Regions from separate parts of the Enemella evansiae genome, predicted to be linked through region 3. Evidence: riboswitches for the same ligand, from Rfam matches in the RefSeq annotation. Region 3 holds a riboswitch; each other region holds the start of a gene.
The links. A riboswitch is a leader RNA that binds a small molecule or an ion and turns the genes downstream of it on or off. The one in region 3 is predicted to bind thiamine pyrophosphate.
Positions count from the first base shown of each region.

Region 1 (5,148 bases), on a different contig from region 3:
AGAGTCCGGTCATCAGCGCGAAGAGTCGCCAGAAGTCCTTGGCGTGCGGGCCGAACATCACCTGGCGCAGCCGACCCCGAGCTGCCTGCCCGGGCGTGCCGCGGCCGGTCCCGGTCACATCGTGGACCCGCCGGTAGTAGACGAGCATCGCCACCGAGCCCAGCGCCCCGGCGACGAAGGCCAGCCGCCAACCCCAGTTGGCGTACGCCTGCGGTCCGAGTCCGACCAGCAGGCCGGCGGTGGCGAAGGCGATGCTGGCCTGCGCCCACGGCGCCATCGACATGATCAACCCGGAGACCAGCCCGCGACGCCGGGGGCGGGACCACTCCATCGCCAGCGGGATCGCGGCGCTGTACTCACCGGCGATGAACACCCCGCCGAGGAAGCGCAGCGCGATGATCCCGGTCACCGCGAAGCCGCCGATCGCTTCGTGGGTGGGAATCGCGGCGATGCCGAGCGCGCAGAGTGCGGTTCCGGCGATCGCGATCCTGGTGGTCCGGGTACGCCCCAGCCGGTCCGCGATCGGGCCGAACACCAGGCTGCCGATCGGGCGGCCGAGCAGCAGCGCCATCACCACCAGCGCACCGGTGGCGGCCGCCGCCTGCGGTCCGGCGATGCGCGGCAGGGCGGGCGCCAGGGCGACCAGCGGCAGAAAGATGTGCAGCTGGTCGACGTAGTTCCCGGCGATCCCGCCCCGCAGCGCCGCCCGGCCGGCGGGCGGCAGGGCCCTGGGTGAGTCCTGCAGCGCCGCGGTCACCGGTCTGCCTGGCTGCTGGCCACCTCCGGCTCGAGGTAGACGCGTTTGCCGAGTTCGATGAACTGCCGGGACTTCTCCGCCATCCCGGTGGCGAGCTGGTCGCCGTAGGTGTCGCGGATGTCCTGGCTGATCCGCATCGAGCAGAACTTCGGCCCGCACATCGAGCAGAAGTGGGCGGTCTTGGCGGGTTCGGCCGGCAGGGTTTCGTCGTGGTAGGCCATCGCGGTCTCCGGGTCGAGCGCAAGCGCGAACTGGTCGTGCCAGCGGAACTCGAACCGGGCCTTGGACATCGCGTCGTCCCGGTCCCGCGCGCCGGGGTGACCCTTGGCGATGTCGGCGGCATGGGCGGCGATCTTGTAGGTGATCACACCGGTCTTCACATCGTCGCGGTTGGGCAGGCCGAGGTGCTCCTTCGGCGTGACGTAGCAGAGCATCGCGGTGCCGTGCTGGGCGATCACCGCGGCACCGATGGCCGAGGTGATGTGGTCATACCCGGGTGCAATGTCGGTGACCAGCGGGCCGAGGGTGTAGAACGGCGCACCGTGGCACCAGTCCTGCTGGAGGCGTACGTTCTCCGGCACCAGGTCGAGCGGCACGTGGCCCGGGCCCTCGACCATCACCTGGACGTCGTGGGCCCAGGCCCGTTCGGTGAGTTCGGCGAGGGTGCGCAGCTCGGCGAGCTGGGCCTCGTCGTTGGCGTCGGCGGTGGAGCCGGGCCGCAGGCCATCGCCGAGGGAGAAGGCGACGTCGTAGCGGGCGAAGATCTCGCAGAGTTCGTCGAAATGCTCGTAGAGGAAGGATTCCCGGTGATGCGCCAGGCACCAGCCGGCCATGATCGACCCGCCGCGGGAGACGATTCCGGTGACCCGCCGGGCGGTGAGTGGGACGTAGCGCAGCAGCACGCCGGCGTGGATCGTCATGTAGTCCACCCCCTGCTCGGCCTGTTCGATCACGGTGTCCCGGAAGACTTCCCAGCTGAGCTGGTCGGCCTCCCCGTTGACCTTCTCCAGGGCCTGATAGATCGGCACGGTGCCGATGGGCACCGGGGAGTTGCGCAGGATCCACTCGCGGGTGGTGTGGATGTCGTCACCGGTGGACAGGTCCATCACGGTGTCGGCGCCCCAGCGGGTGGCCCAGCTCAGTTTCTCGACCTCCTCGGCGATCGAGGAGGTGACCGCGGAGTTGCCGATGTTGGCGTTGATCTTGGTGAGGAAGGCTTTTCCGATGATCATCGGTTCGGACTCGGGGTGGTTGATGTTGGCCGGGATGATGGCCCGGCCGGCGGCGACCTCGCTGCGGACCAGCTCGACGTCGACGTTCTCGCGGAGCGCGATGAAGCGCATCTCCGGGGTGATCGTGCCCTGGCGGGCGTAGTGCATCTGGGTGACGGTGCGGCCTTCGGTGGCGCGCAGCGGGTCGCGCTGCTCGCCCTGCCAGGCCTGGGATGCCTCACCGCGGCGGACGGCGCTGCGACCGTCGTCGGCGAGATTGCGGGCGCGACCGGTGTACGCCTCCACGTCGCCCCGCGCGGTGATCCACTCGGCCCGGCGTGCTGGCAGGCCCCGGGTCGGGTCGCTGCCGGGACCGGCGGTGCGATAGACGTGCACATCGGGATTCGCTGTGCCGTCAGGGGAATCCGCGAGCGAGATGGCAGTGACCGGGACGTTCAGGTCGCCCTCGTCGAGGTGGTGCAGGTGGTGCTGTGGATGGACCTCAGTCATGAGATGCCTCACTTCCTTCGCCGGAATGACCCGGACAGGTTCGAACGGTCCGGGCGGCGTCAGCCCGATCTCAGCCCCTTGCCAGAGGCCCCCGCGTGGGTTTCCACCCACCCTACACACCCCCGAATCCCCACGTTCATCGAGTAGCACCGCCGGCGCAGCGAAGCGGAGCCGGCGGTGCGTGTCGAGATGAACCTCCCCTCACCACTTCGCGCCGAACCGAACCACCTACCCTTGATCCATGGACCGACCCGTCGCCCTCACCATCGCCGGCAGCGATCCCAGTGGTGGCGCCGGCATCCAGGCCGATCTGAAGACGTTCCACCAGCTGGGCGCCTACGGCACCGCGGTGATCACCGCACTGACCGCGCAGAACACCCAGGGCGTGACCGGGGTGCATGTGGTGCCGGCCGCGTTCGTCGCCGAGCAGCTGGAGACACTGCTGGCCGATGTCGGTATCGATGCGGTGAAGCTGGGGATGCTCGCGACGGCCGAGATCGCCGAGACGGTGGGCCGGTTCCTGGCCGCCGAACCGCTGGCCTCGGCGTACTCGGTGCTGGACCCGGTGATGGTCGCCACCAGCGGTGACCGGCTGGTCGATGAGGACGCCACCGACGCGATCCGCGGGCTGGTCCCGCTGGCGTCGGTGATCACGCCGAACGTCCCGGAGGCGGCCGTGCTGCTCGGCGCCGACCCGGTGACCGATGTGGCCGGAATGCGCTCCCAGGCAGAGAAACTACGGGCCGAGCTGGGCGCCCAGCGGGTACTACTCAAGGGCGGTCACCTCGGTGGCGCGGAGTCGGTCGATGTCTGGGCCGACGAAGACGGGGTACGCGAGTTCGCCGACGAGCGCGTGGACACGAAGAACACCCACGGCACCGGCTGTACGCTCTCCTCCGCCTTGGCCGCACTCCGCCCCCAGCTCTCCGACTGGCCGGGCACGGCGCGGATCACGAAGTTCTGGCTCACCAGCGCTCTGACGAACGGCGACCGGCTCGAGATCGGCCATGGTCACGGCCCGGTCGATCATTTCACCGAGTTGAACGACACCCGCGGTACGCAGCCCTAACGCCGCCAGACCAGCCGGCCACCCTGGAAGTCCTGCCAGCAACCGGAGGCGTCGCAGAACTCATCGCTGGTCGGGTAGCCGAGGCGACCGTTCTCCCAGCCCTGATCGGCCCACCACTGGCGCAGCAGACCCCGCACGAAATGGGCGCCCGAACCCGGGGACCAGTAGATGGCGCCATTCTGGAAGGACTGGAAACAACCGCCGTCCCGGAGCCCGCAATACTCACTGTGCAAGGGATAGCCGAGCCATCCGGCCTCCCAGCGTTCGGCGCCCCAGCGGTCGAAGATCGCACCGCGGGACCAGGCGGTGCCGGTCGCTGGTGACCAGTAGTAGGTGGCCCCCTGGAACCGGTTCGCACAACCGCCGTCGCGCAACCCGCAGAACTCATCGGAGGTGGGATAACCGAGGTGCCCGTCGACACCGCCCTCGCGTACCCACGACTGCTCGATCAGACCGCGCACCGTGCGGGTTCCGGTCCCGGACGACCAGTAGATGGCTCCGTTCTGGAAGCGCTGTCGACAACCGCCCGCACGCAACCCGCACTCCTTCTCGGCGGTCGGATAGCGCAGCAGACCGGTCTCCCAACCCTGTCGGGCATAGTGGTCAAGGGTGAGCCCGGTGACCGAGTGGGCACCGGAGCCACCGCTCCAGTAGACCAACCCACCTTGGAATCGACTCAGGCAACCGGAGTCGCGCAGACCACAGAACTCGTCGTCGATCGGGTAACCGAGTTGTCCACCCTCGGCACCCAGGGTGCGCCACCGGGTGGCGATCGACCCCTTCACCAGGCGGGCTCCGGTGGTCGCCGATCGATACAGCTCACCGCGTTGTCGGAGCTGGGCGCAACCACCGTCCCGGAGCCCGCATCGGGCATCCTGGGTGGGCGTACCGGCAACATCGGCGCGGGCGCTGAACTCGGTCGGTTCGCAACCGGCCATTGCACTGAGGTGGGCCGCGACGGACTCGCCCAGTCGGCGCGCCTCCTGCTGGGTGAGATGGACACCGTCGGTGCTCATGCCCGGCTTGAAGGACCCATCCCCGGCGTCCATGTGCTCGGCGGCCGAGATGACCTGCACCCCACGATTCGCCGCCCAGGAACGGATCAGGGAGTTGAAGGGCGCGATCAGGTCGGGTGCGGGGTCGGTGGGTGGAAGCAGTGAGATCAAAACGCGCTGCGCCGGTACACCCGAGGTCGCGACGATCCGGTCCAGGTCTGCTGGAACGTTGCTGAATGGCTCTCGGCGCAGCACATTGTTGGTGCCGGCCAGGATCACCAGATAGCTGCCGCTCTGCACCCGGAGGTCGGAGACCCCCGCCAGGTCGCTGGTCCGCCACCCACTGTGCGCGTACCCACCGGTCAGCTGCAGGGCGGGATCCTGGTCGGTCCAGTACGCCCAGGAGCCGGGGCCCGGGAGGGTCTGGTCGAAATAGGTGCCCGAGCCGTAGGTCGGTGAACCCATCTCGGTGAACGAGGCACCGACGGCCGCGAAATCGACGGAGCAGGCGGCCCGTGCCGTTGCCGCCGACCTCGGCGTCACCGTCACGGTGGGTGTTGCCGTCCCAGGGGTGGTACGCGTGGGTGTGGCAGTCCGCGTGGGTGT
Region 1 covers NZ_SNXA01000009.1:238,794-243,941, forward strand. Annotated here, with positions in the region: gene C8D81_RS09265 (MFS transporter) at 1-757, opposite strand, end outside; gene thiC (phosphomethylpyrimidine synthase ThiC) at 754-2,478, opposite strand; TPP riboswitch at 2,474-2,583, opposite strand; gene thiD (bifunctional hydroxymethylpyrimidine kinase/phosphomethylpyrimidine kinase) at 2,720-3,547, shown strand; gene C8D81_RS09280 (GDSL-type esterase/lipase family protein) at 3,544-5,085, opposite strand.
Region 1: another riboswitch for thiamine pyrophosphate. It lies ahead of thiC (phosphomethylpyrimidine synthase ThiC); the one in region 3 lies ahead of C8D81_RS11860 (ECF transporter S component).

Region 2 (5,148 bases), 360 kb from region 3:
GAAGGCGGCCGCGGCGATCTCCTGACTGATCGGATTCGCGAACAGCAGGCAGGCGACCAGCCATTTGAACAGCTGGTCGTCCGCTCCCCCGGCCGGGTCGATACCCAGATCCGCGGGGCCGATCCGGGCCTTGTCTTCGTCGGATTCTCCATGCTGCTTGGCCATATCCGCGCTCTTACCCAGCCCCTCGCCTGCCCAATCCTCGGGTGCACAGTCCTCAGGTTCCCATCCGGCCCTGCTCGGGCGAGGAGGCCCGGGCGAGCCGGCGCCGCGGGATCCGGCCGGCGCGCCGGGCGGCGTACCCGGCCCGGACCGCGTCGCGCATCGCCGCTGCCATCAGCTCCGGGCGTTCGGCCCGGGTGACGGCGGTGGCGAGCAGCACGGCGTCGCAGCCGAGCTCCATCGCCAGGGCGGCCTCGGAGGCGGTGCCGATGCCGGCATCCAGGATCACCGGGACCTGGACGGCCTCGCGCAGCAGCTCGATCGCGTGCGGGTTGCGGATGCCCAGTCCGCTGCCGATCGGCGCACCGAGCGGCATCACCGCCGCACAACCGGCGTCCTGCAGCCGGGCGGCGACCACCGGATCGTCGGTGGTGTAGGGCAGCACCCGGAATCCCTTGCGGGTCAGGGTTTCCGCTGCCTCGATGAGTTCCAGCACATCGGGCAGCAGGGTGCGGTCGTCGGCGACCACCTCGAGCTTGATCCAGTCGGTGTCCAGGGCGGCGCGGGCGAGTTCGGCGGTGAGCACGGCCTCGCGGGCCGAGCGGCAGCCCGCGGTGTTGGGCAGGATGTGTACGCCGAGATCGACCAGGGTCTCCATCAGTCCGCTGCCGGCGGTGCTGCCGGCCCGGCGCATGGTGACGGTGACGATGTCGCTCTCCGCGGCCTCGACGGCGGCCCGCAGCACCGCTGGGCTGGAGGCGCCACCGGAGCCGAGCAGCAGCCGGGAGCGCAGCGTACGCCCGGCGAGCTCGAAGGTCTCCACAGCCGCGACGGCGGGGTTCTCGATGGTGGTCATGTCAGCCTCCCTGCATCGGTCGGAGCACCTCGAGCTCGGCACCCTCGGGGATCGTGGTGGTCGCCCACTGCGAGGGCACGGCCACCGAACCGTCGACAGCCACCGCCAGGCCCTTGCCGCTCAACCCCTGCCGTTCCAGCAGGTCGGCGATCGTGCTGCCGTCGGGCACCGTGGTCGGTTCCCCGTTGAAGGTGATCTGCATCCTCATACCTCCACATCGTCCGAGCGGGTCCCCACGTCGGCTGAGCGAGCGAGGGACGAGCGAGTCGAAGCCACGTCCTCCGGTGCCCGCAGATCGGGCACCGCGTCACCCACCTGACGGGCCGTCTCGGGGGCCAGCAGGAAGCCGTGCCGGAAGTGGCCGGTGGCGAGCAGCAGTCCGGGCACCTCGGTCGGTCCGACCAGCGGGCGGTTGTCCGGGGTACCGGGCCGCAGCCCGACCCGGTGGGCGACCACCTCGGCGTCCCGCAGGCCGGGTACCAGTTCGGCGGCGGCGCCGAGCAGGTCGAGGGCGGCGCGGACGGTGGGGCGGGTGTCTGTCTCACCGGTGTCCCAGGTCGTCGCACCGGCGAGCAGGGTGCCGTCGGGGCGGGGCACGAGGTAGATCGGATGGTTGTCGATCCGGGCCCGGATCATGGCCTGCGGCACCTCGGCGTCGGGGCGCAAGGTGAGGATCTCGCCCTTGACCGGGCGGACCGGGACGGGGAGGTCGATCGAGGCGGCGAGGGTCCGGGAGCGATGGCCGGCCGCGAGCACCACCACCGGGGCGGTGATCGGGACGCCGCCGAGGCGTACCCCGTGCACCCCGTGTTGGTCGCCGAGCAGTTCGGCGGAGCCGGTGGCGAAGCGGGCGCCCTGCTGCTCCAGCGCGGCGCGCAGGGCGGCGAGCGCGGATTCGGGGACCACGCTGGCCTCCCCCGGCACCCGCAGCGCCCCGGCGATCCGACTGCGCAGCGCGGGTTCGGCGCGGTGGGCCTCGCGACCGGTCAGCAGCTCGTGGTCGATGCCGTGATCCTGCAGCAGGTCGGCGTGCCGGGCGAGCACCGCGTCCTCGTCGCGATCCAGCGCGACCGCCAGCGTCCCGGGCGTACCGAAGCCGATCGACGCCCCGCTCTGCTCCTCGATCTCGCCCGCGAATTCGGGCCAGGCGGCCAGGCTGCGCACCGCCGATTCGTGCAGGTCGTCCTCGCCGTAGTCGAGTTCCGAACCGGGGGCGAGCATGCCGCCGGCGACCGGGGAGGCGGCATCGGCCGCGTCATCGCTGACGATCGTCACTCGATGACCGCGCCGGCTCAGCCCCCAGGCGGCCGCGAGTCCGGCGATCCCGGCACCGACGACGATCGCGTCGAGCTCGGAATCCCGGAACCCGCAGAGGATGCGTGATTCCATCGACTTCTCCTTACGCCGGCATGATCCGGACCAAGTTGCAACGGTCGGGGCGGCACAGCCCCCTCTCAGCCCGATGCCTCGGACTCCCGCGAAGAACGTCTGGAATTGTACCCGGGGCATCCGGTGCTCAACCGGATGCCCCGTGGGAGATGTGGGTCAGGCCTTCTGGACGGTGATGGTCCAGCCGGCGTCACCGAGCTTGCGGTAGTCGGTGACCGGGTAACCGGACTCGGCCGCCCACTGCGGGATCGAGTCGGTGGCCTGGGTGCAGTCGAAGTTGATCACCAGCTCGTCGCCGTTGGGGAGGTCGGCGATCGCCTTCTTGGCCTCCACCAGCGGGAACGGGCAGACCTCACCGACGGTCTCGAGTACGTGCTTGGACATTGTCATTCTCCTTTTCTGCTTGGACTTCCGTTCCCCGAGTAGCGATCCATGCGTAGCGGAGCGGAGCAATGGATCGCGTGTCGAGGGGTACCGCTCAGGCGTTCACCAGGGCCTGCTGCGGCGTACCGCTGGCGGACTTGCTGCGCCGGCCGGTGATGAACAGCCGGGCACCGATGCCGGTGCCGAGGAACATCAGCGCGAAGGCGATCCAGCCCTGGTAGCTGAACTGGGCGGTCTCGACCATCGCGTTGCCGATGGTGCAGCCGCCGGCCAGCGAGGCGCCGACGCCCATGCCGACGCCGCCGGCGATGGAGCGAACGATGGTCCGCGAGTCGGGTACCCGGATCTTGAACTCCCCCGCGCCCTTGGCGGCGATGAAGGAACCGACCAGGATGCCGACGACCAGCCAGACGCCCCAGTCGATGCGGGCGGTGTTGCCGGTGACCAGGAAGCTGGTCAGGTTGGCCGAGGGGGTGGTGATCCCCAGGCCCGCCTGGCGACCGGCGGCGTAGCTGAGCGGGTAGGCGGCGATCGCGATGAGGCCGATGATCACCGCGGTGACGAACGGGTGCCAGGCCTTCTCGAAGAGCAGGTGGTTCAGGCCGGTCTTCTCCGGCGGCAGGGTGGCGACCTTCAGCTTCGGCTGGCTGCGCAGCTGCCGGTACGCGAGGTAGCCGACGCCGGCGACCAGCAGCACGACCAGGAACCAGGGCGAGATTCCGAGGCTGTCCTGGACGGTGGTCACCGGGACGGTCTCGGCGCGCATCCCGTCGTTGACGGGCTTCAGCACGCCGTATTTCATCACCGCCGCGAAGCCGGCGTACGCCACCAGCGCGACCCAGCTGCCGACCAGGCCCTCGCCGGCGCGGTAATAGGTGCCGGTGGCGCAGCCGCCGGCGAGCACGATCGAGATGCCGAAGATCAGCGACCCGACGATCACCGCCAACCAGGGCAGCGCCTTGAACGACAGTTCGATGATGCCCGCGGACTGCAGCGCGAAGACGCCGATGCTCTGCACGGCGATCACGATCAGGAAGGCGGTCAGCCAGCGGGTCTTGCGGGCGAGGAACACGTCACGGAAAGCACCGGTGACGCAGAATCGGCCGCGCTGCAGCACGAAGCCGAGCAACGCGCCGAGGAGTAGTCCGGTCAGGGACATGAGTGCAGCTCCAGGTCTGGGACGGGGTCACTGAGGACCCATGGTCATAGGCTCAAACCATGGAACTATAGGCAGGCCTTGGGTATTCCCGGAAATCCGGACCGGATTCTGGACCGCCCCTCACGATCCTCGAGTAGCTCGCGCAGCGAGCGTGTCGAGAGGCCCCCTCAGTCCCCCTCGTCGTACTCCCCCGCGCACCAGGCGGCATGCCGGTCCGCCGAGCGGCGTACCGCCTGCTGCAGATCGGCGTCGAGCACGTTGCCGAAGTTGCTGTACGCCCGGTCGGCCCGCAGTTCGGCGACCCGGTCGGCCAGCCGTCGGGCGGTGGCACCGGAGAGCGGGATCCGGTTCGGGTAGCTGCGCATGAAGCTGACGCTCGTCCGGTCGGGGTTCACCATCACGGTGTCGGCGACCAGCAGTGCGCCGCGGCCCTCGGCACCGGCGGACCATTCGAGCACGCTGCTGCCGGCGAAGTGTCCGCCGAAGCGGTGCACGGCCAGTCCGGGCGCGAGTTCGCGGTGGTCGGTGAAGAAGTCGAGGGCGTCCCCGGTGCGCTGCACCCACTGCCGGTCCGCTTCGGCGAGCACGACGGGTACGCCGCCGAGGGCCGCGGCCCACTCGAGCTGCAGACCGTACATGTGCGGGTGGCTGGGGACGACGGCGATGATCGGCCCCTGGCCGCGGATCTCGGCGGCGATCCCCTCATCGACGAAGCCGGGCGGATCCCAGAGCACCACACCCTGCGGGGTGCGCACCAGCATGCCGGTGTGCCCGATGCCAACCTTCGGGGTGGTGGCCAGACCCCACAGGTCGGGCTCGAACTGGTTCAGCTCGGTGCGGTGACCGAGGCGTCGCAGTTCGTCGAGCTCGACCCAGCGCTGCACGCCGTCCTCGGGCAAATACTGCCGCTCGTCCGCGCAGATCGGGCACACGTCGGGCAGCGGATCCGCGGCCTCGACGCCGCAGGTCTGACAGAGCACGGTCATGCCGCCATCCTCCCACCGCCACCCCACCCGCTCATCGAGTAGCTCACCCGGCGCAGCGAAGCGGAGCCGGGTGAGCGTGTCGAGACGAGCTGAGCTGAGCCGTGATGAATTCAGACACCCCTCGCGGACCGAACCTGTCCGCATCCCCTGCTGGACTGTCGGCGTACCACCCCCTCCACGCCACAGCAGGTGCGCAGAAATGGATAAGCGGA
Region 2 covers NZ_SNXA01000010.1:450,028-455,175, reverse strand. Annotated here, with positions in the region: gene C8D81_RS13520 (HhH-GDP family DNA glycosylase) at 1-165, opposite strand, end outside; gene C8D81_RS13515 (thiazole synthase) at 218-1,018, opposite strand; gene thiS (sulfur carrier protein ThiS) at 1,020-1,220, opposite strand; gene thiO (glycine oxidase ThiO) at 1,223-2,407, opposite strand; TPP riboswitch at 2,398-2,507, opposite strand; gene C8D81_RS13500 (sulfurtransferase TusA family protein) at 2,564-2,791, opposite strand; gene C8D81_RS13495 (YeeE/YedE family protein) at 2,886-3,950, opposite strand; gene C8D81_RS13490 (MBL fold metallo-hydrolase) at 4,118-4,936, opposite strand.
Region 2: another riboswitch for thiamine pyrophosphate. It lies ahead of thiO (glycine oxidase ThiO); the one in region 3 lies ahead of C8D81_RS11860 (ECF transporter S component).

Region 3 (5,148 bases):
CGTCAGTCGAGCTCGATGACCAGATCCGCCAGGTCCCGCGGCCGATCCTGCAGCCAGTGCCGGCGCTCCTGGGCCGCCCAGCGCTCCCAGTGCGGCTCGTAGGCGGCACCGTCCCGGGCCAGCGCCCGCTGGCGGCGTACCGGCTCGGACAGTTCCAACCAGACCGACACCGACGCCAGCGCGACCGATGCCCGGGTGATCGCCCCGCACCCCTCGATGATCAGATCCGCGGCCGGGTCGAGCGGGACCCACTCCCCGGGCCGATCGGCGGCCCAGTCCCAGCGCCGATAACCCGCGCGGTCCGAGAGGATGTCGGCGGTCACCATCGCTGCGCCGGCGGTCAGGCCGTCCCAGCCGGGATAGCAGTCGTCCAGGCTGACCACCCGCGGTGCCGGATCGAGAAGTCGGGCGAGCTCGTGCGCGGTGCTCGTCTTGCCGGATCCGGAGCCGCCGTCGAGGAGCGCCACCCATCGCCCGGGCCCGGTCAGTCCCGGCTGCAGCAGCGGTGCCAGCGCCTCGGCGATCACGAGCCCACCCAGTTGGCGGTGCCGAACCAGACCGCGGCGCCGACCGCGACCGCACCCATCACCGCACACACCAGCACACCCACCGCGTCGGCGCCCCGCAGCCGGGATTCCCTTGCCCAGCTGCGTTCCGGAGCATCCGGACCGGTCGCGCCGAAACCCTTCGCCTCCATCGCCGTGGCCAGTCGGCTGCCGCGCCGGATCGCCAGCACCAGCAGCGCGAAGGCCATCGACAACCAGCGCCGGACCCGTCCGGTGTCACCGAGGCCGCGGGCGCGGCGGGCCAGTCCGAGGCTCCGCCAGTCGTCGGTGAACAGCCCCAGCATCCGGATCCCGGCCAGCGCGCCGAGCACGAACCGCGCCGGCAACCGGGCCACCTGCGCCAATCCGTCGGCCAGGTCGGTGGGGTCCACATCGCCGAACAGCAGCACCGCCGACAGGCCGAGCGCCAGCACCCGCAACAACACAGCCACCGCCAGCAGCAGCGAGTTGTCGGTGACCCGGATCAGCAACCAGGCAAACCATTCCGCGCCACCGGGGCGCCCGTACAGTGCCATCGAGATCGCCGCCAGCATCCCGACCACGAACAGCACCGCCAGCCGGCGGGCGATCAGCCGCGGCGGGAATCCACAGACCAGCGCGGCGATGAGCACCAGCACCAGCCCGACCGCGGCACTCAACCAGTCCAGGGTGAGGATCAGCGGGATCGAGAGCACCAGCGCCATCGCGAATCGGGTCACCGGATTCAACCGATCCAGCAGCGTGTTCGCCTTCTCGGTCATCGTGCCGCCACCGCCAACCGGCGCTGCCCGAGCACCTCGATGAACGGCTCGTCATGGGTGACCGAGAGCACCGCACGCCCCTCACCCAGCATGCCCGCGACCAGGCGTACCAGGTCCAGCCAGGTGGTCCGGTCCTGGCCGAAGGTCGGCTCGTCGAGCACGATGAGTCGCGGGCCGGTGGCCAGCACCGTACCGACCGAGAGCCGGCGTTTCTGCCCACCGGAGAGGGTGAACGGATTCGCCGCGGCCAGCGGTTCGAGATGCAACAGGGCAAGGAGTTCCTCGACCCGCCGGGTGATCTCGGTGGCGGGGACGCCCAGCGCCCGCAGCCCGACGGCGAGCTCCTCGCGGACCGTGGCCGCGACGAACTGGTGCTCGGGCTGCTGGAAGACCGTACCGATCCGGGGCAGCAGATCCACCGAGCGCCAGGTCGCCGGATCGGCCGGATTCGGCGTACGCCCGAAGGCACGTCGCCGGGCGGGGGGCCGCAGCTCCGGAGCCGCCACCAGGTCACCGCCGAGCCGGGGCAACAACCCGGCCAGGGTGAGCGCCAGGGTGGTCTTCCCGGCACCGTTCGGGCCGGTGAAGACCGTGGAGGTGCCCGCCGGGAGGGTGACGTCGATGCCATCGCGCAGCACGGTGTCGTAACCGATGGCGAGCCCCCGGCCGACCAGCAGCTCGGTGGCATCGGCCGGTGGCGTGGGCACGGCCACCTCGGGCAGCGGTACGCCCGGCACCCAGACCCCGGCGGCCAGCAACCGGTCCCGCTGCTCGGCGAAGACCCGGTCGGGCGGGCCGTCGGCGAGTACGCCACCGCCGGCGTCGAGCACCACGACCCGGTCCACCAGGTCCTGCCAGAGATCCACCCGGTGCTCGACCACGACCAGCGTGGTCGAGCGGTCGGCGACCAGCTCGCTGACCGCGGCCCGGACCTCCTCGATGCCGACCGGGTCGAGGTTGGCGGTGGGTTCGTCGAGCAGCAGCAGCCCGCTGCGCATGGCGACAGCTCCGGCCAGTGCCAATCGCTGCTTCTGCCCGCCGGAGAGCTGGCTCGTCGGATGATCCGACGGCATCCGCAATCCCAACCGGTGCAGGGATTCGCTGACCCGCGGCCAGATCTCGGACCGCGGTACGCCGAGGTTCTCCAGTCCGAAGGCGACGTCGTCACCGATCCTGGCCAGCACCACCTGGGATTCCGGGTCCTGCAGGACCAGCCCGATCCGGCCGCGCTGCCGGGAGGGATGCTTGCCGCCGACGAGCAACCGGCCGGTTTCCTCGCCCTCCTCGGCGCCGCCGAGCACACCGGCCAGCGCGTGCAGCAGGGTGCTCTTGCCCGCCCCGGACGCGCCGAGCAGCAGTACCCGCTCACCCGGTTCGATGGTCAGATCGAGGTCGGTGACCGCCCAGGCGCGCCGCCCCGCATGCCGCCAACCCCAGCCCTCGGCGCGGACCGCGAGCGGGGTGGCGGCCGGGTCGGTGGTGTTGCTCAGACCAGCCGCCTGGACTCGCGCCCGGCGGCGAAGCGATCCAGCGCCCCGGCACGCGCCAACGCCTTCATCAGCAGCCAGGCCAGCAGGCCCGCCAGCACCGCACCGGAGAGCGCGGTGCAGATCAGGTACAGCGTGTTGTAACCGGCCGACTTGGACCAGTTGCCGAGGATGAACTCATTGACCCAGGCGCCGACGCCGGCGAGCAGGCCGGCCAGGATGGCGACGATCGCGCCGAAGCGGCGGTAGGCGAAGATCGCGAAGACCAGCTCCGCGCCGAGCCCCTGAGCGAGTGCGGAGTACATCGTCTCCCAGCCCCACTGGTTGCCAAGCGCCATCGAGACGAAACCGGCGACCAGTTCGACGAACAGCGCCGCACCGGGCTTGCGGATGATCAACCCGCCGAGCGGGCCGCCGAGGAACCAGACGCCGGCGGCCAGGCCACCCAGGCCCGGGGTGAGCGCATCCATCGCCGAGTACCAGGCGTACCCCAGGGAGTTCCAGCCGAAGAAGATCAGGCCGCAGGCGACGCCGAGGACCGCCGCGACGACGATGTCGACCACCCGCCAGCGGTGCCGACCACCGCTGTCCGGCCGGGTCTGGTCGTCGACGCGAGCCTGCTCGTGCTTCTGGTTGCTCATCGTGTGCCTCTCTGCTCGCACGGGCCCAGCGGCGGCTGGTGCAAGAGGCCTCCCTGCGCTGGCATGACCCAGATCAGGTGTGACGGTCGAAGGTCTGACCTTCCTCTCAGCCCGGTGCCCCGGACTCCCGTGATCCGAATCAGTATAGAACCGGGCCGCGGTCCCGGTCGCGGGGGCGTGCCGGGAATACCACCAAGTAGTTGACTGTTGAACGAGTGTGAAGAAAATTGGTTTCCTGAACTTCGGCCATTGGAGCGAGACGCCCTACTCCAAGGTGCGCACCGCCTCCGATGCGCTGCTGCAGTCGATCGACCTGGCCGTCGCGACCGAGGAGCTCGGCGGTGACGGGGCGTACTTCCGGGTGCACCACTTCGCCCGGCAGCTCGGTTCGCCGTTCCCGCTGCTCGCCGCGATCGGTGCCCGCACCAAGCGGATCGAGATCGGTACCGGGGTGATCGACATGCGCTAGCGCATGTCGCGGTTGCAACACTCGTTCACGTAAGCTTGGTTGCATGGTTGAACTGGTATCGCTGAGGAAGACGAACGAGGTCGCCGCGTACGTCCGCGCCTCGATGGATCGCAAGGGCGACCGGTGGACGGTCGAGACCCAGTTGCGGAAGATCAGGGCTCTCGCCGAGGCCAAGGACTGGGAGGTCGTCGAGGTCTACGACGACAACGCTGTGTCGGCGACGAAGAAGCGCCGCGCTGGCACCCGGTGGGCCGAGATGCTGGACGACGCCCGCGCGGGCAGGTTCTCGATGGTCGTCGCCGTGGACATGGACCGCCTCCTGCGCAGCACGAAGGACCTGAACACGCTGATCGACCTCGGCCTGCGCGTCGTCACCGTGGACGGCGAGATCGACCTCTCGACGGCGGACGGCGAGTTCCGGGCGACGATGCTCGCCGCTCTCGCGCGGTTCGAGGCGCGCCGCAAGGCGGAGCGTCAGATCAGGTCGAACGAGCGCCGCCGCGCCGAGGGCATCCCGGCGTCCTCCTGGAAGGCGTTCGGCTGGACGAGGGAGGGTGAGCTGATCGAGGCGGAGGCCGACGCCGTACGGCGGGCCTTCGATGCGTTCCTCGGCGAGCCGTCGCTGTCGATCCGTCGCATCCGCGAGGACCTGAACAGCGCCGGTCATCTGACCGCGCGCGGGTCGGCGTTCTCCGTCGATGCCGTGCGGTACCTGCTGGCGAACCCGCTCTACGCTGGCTACATCAAGCACTACGCCTCGGGCGAGCTGTACCCGGTGCAGGGCGACGCGTTCCCGCCCATCGTTGGCGAGCAGACGTGGCGGGCCGCGGTGGCAAAGCTGGAGGACAACGTGCGGAGGTCGGCGAGGCAGGGCAACCAGCCGAAGTACCTCCTGTCCACGATTGGCCTGTGCGGGAAGTGCGGCGCGACGCTCGTCTCGGGGACCAACAGCCGCAAGCAGCCGACGTACCGCTGCGGCGAGCAGTTCCACCTCACCCGCCAGCGCGAGCCCGTCGATGCGATGGTCACCGAGGCGGTGCTCACCCGCCTGTCGTCGGTGGACGTGCACGACCTCGTGATGCCGCAGGAGGACGACGGGCCGGACCGCGAGGCGCTGCTGACCGAGCGGAACGCTCTGGTCGAGCGCGTCAAGGAGCTGAGCCCGCTGCTGCTGGACGTGCGCCAGCCCGTCCTGGAGATCACGGAGGCGATCAGGGGCGGAAAGGCCCGCATCGACCAGATCGA
Region 3 covers NZ_SNXA01000010.1:91,545-96,692, forward strand. Annotated here, with positions in the region: gene C8D81_RS11845 (nucleoside/nucleotide kinase family protein) at 3-527, opposite strand; gene C8D81_RS11850 (energy-coupling factor transporter transmembrane component T family protein) at 524-1,306, opposite strand; gene C8D81_RS11855 (ABC transporter ATP-binding protein) at 1,303-2,796, opposite strand; gene C8D81_RS11860 (ECF transporter S component) at 2,793-3,434, opposite strand; TPP riboswitch at 3,468-3,575, opposite strand; gene C8D81_RS11865 (LLM class flavin-dependent oxidoreductase) at 3,652-3,903, shown strand; gene C8D81_RS11870 (recombinase family protein) at 3,947-5,148, shown strand, end outside.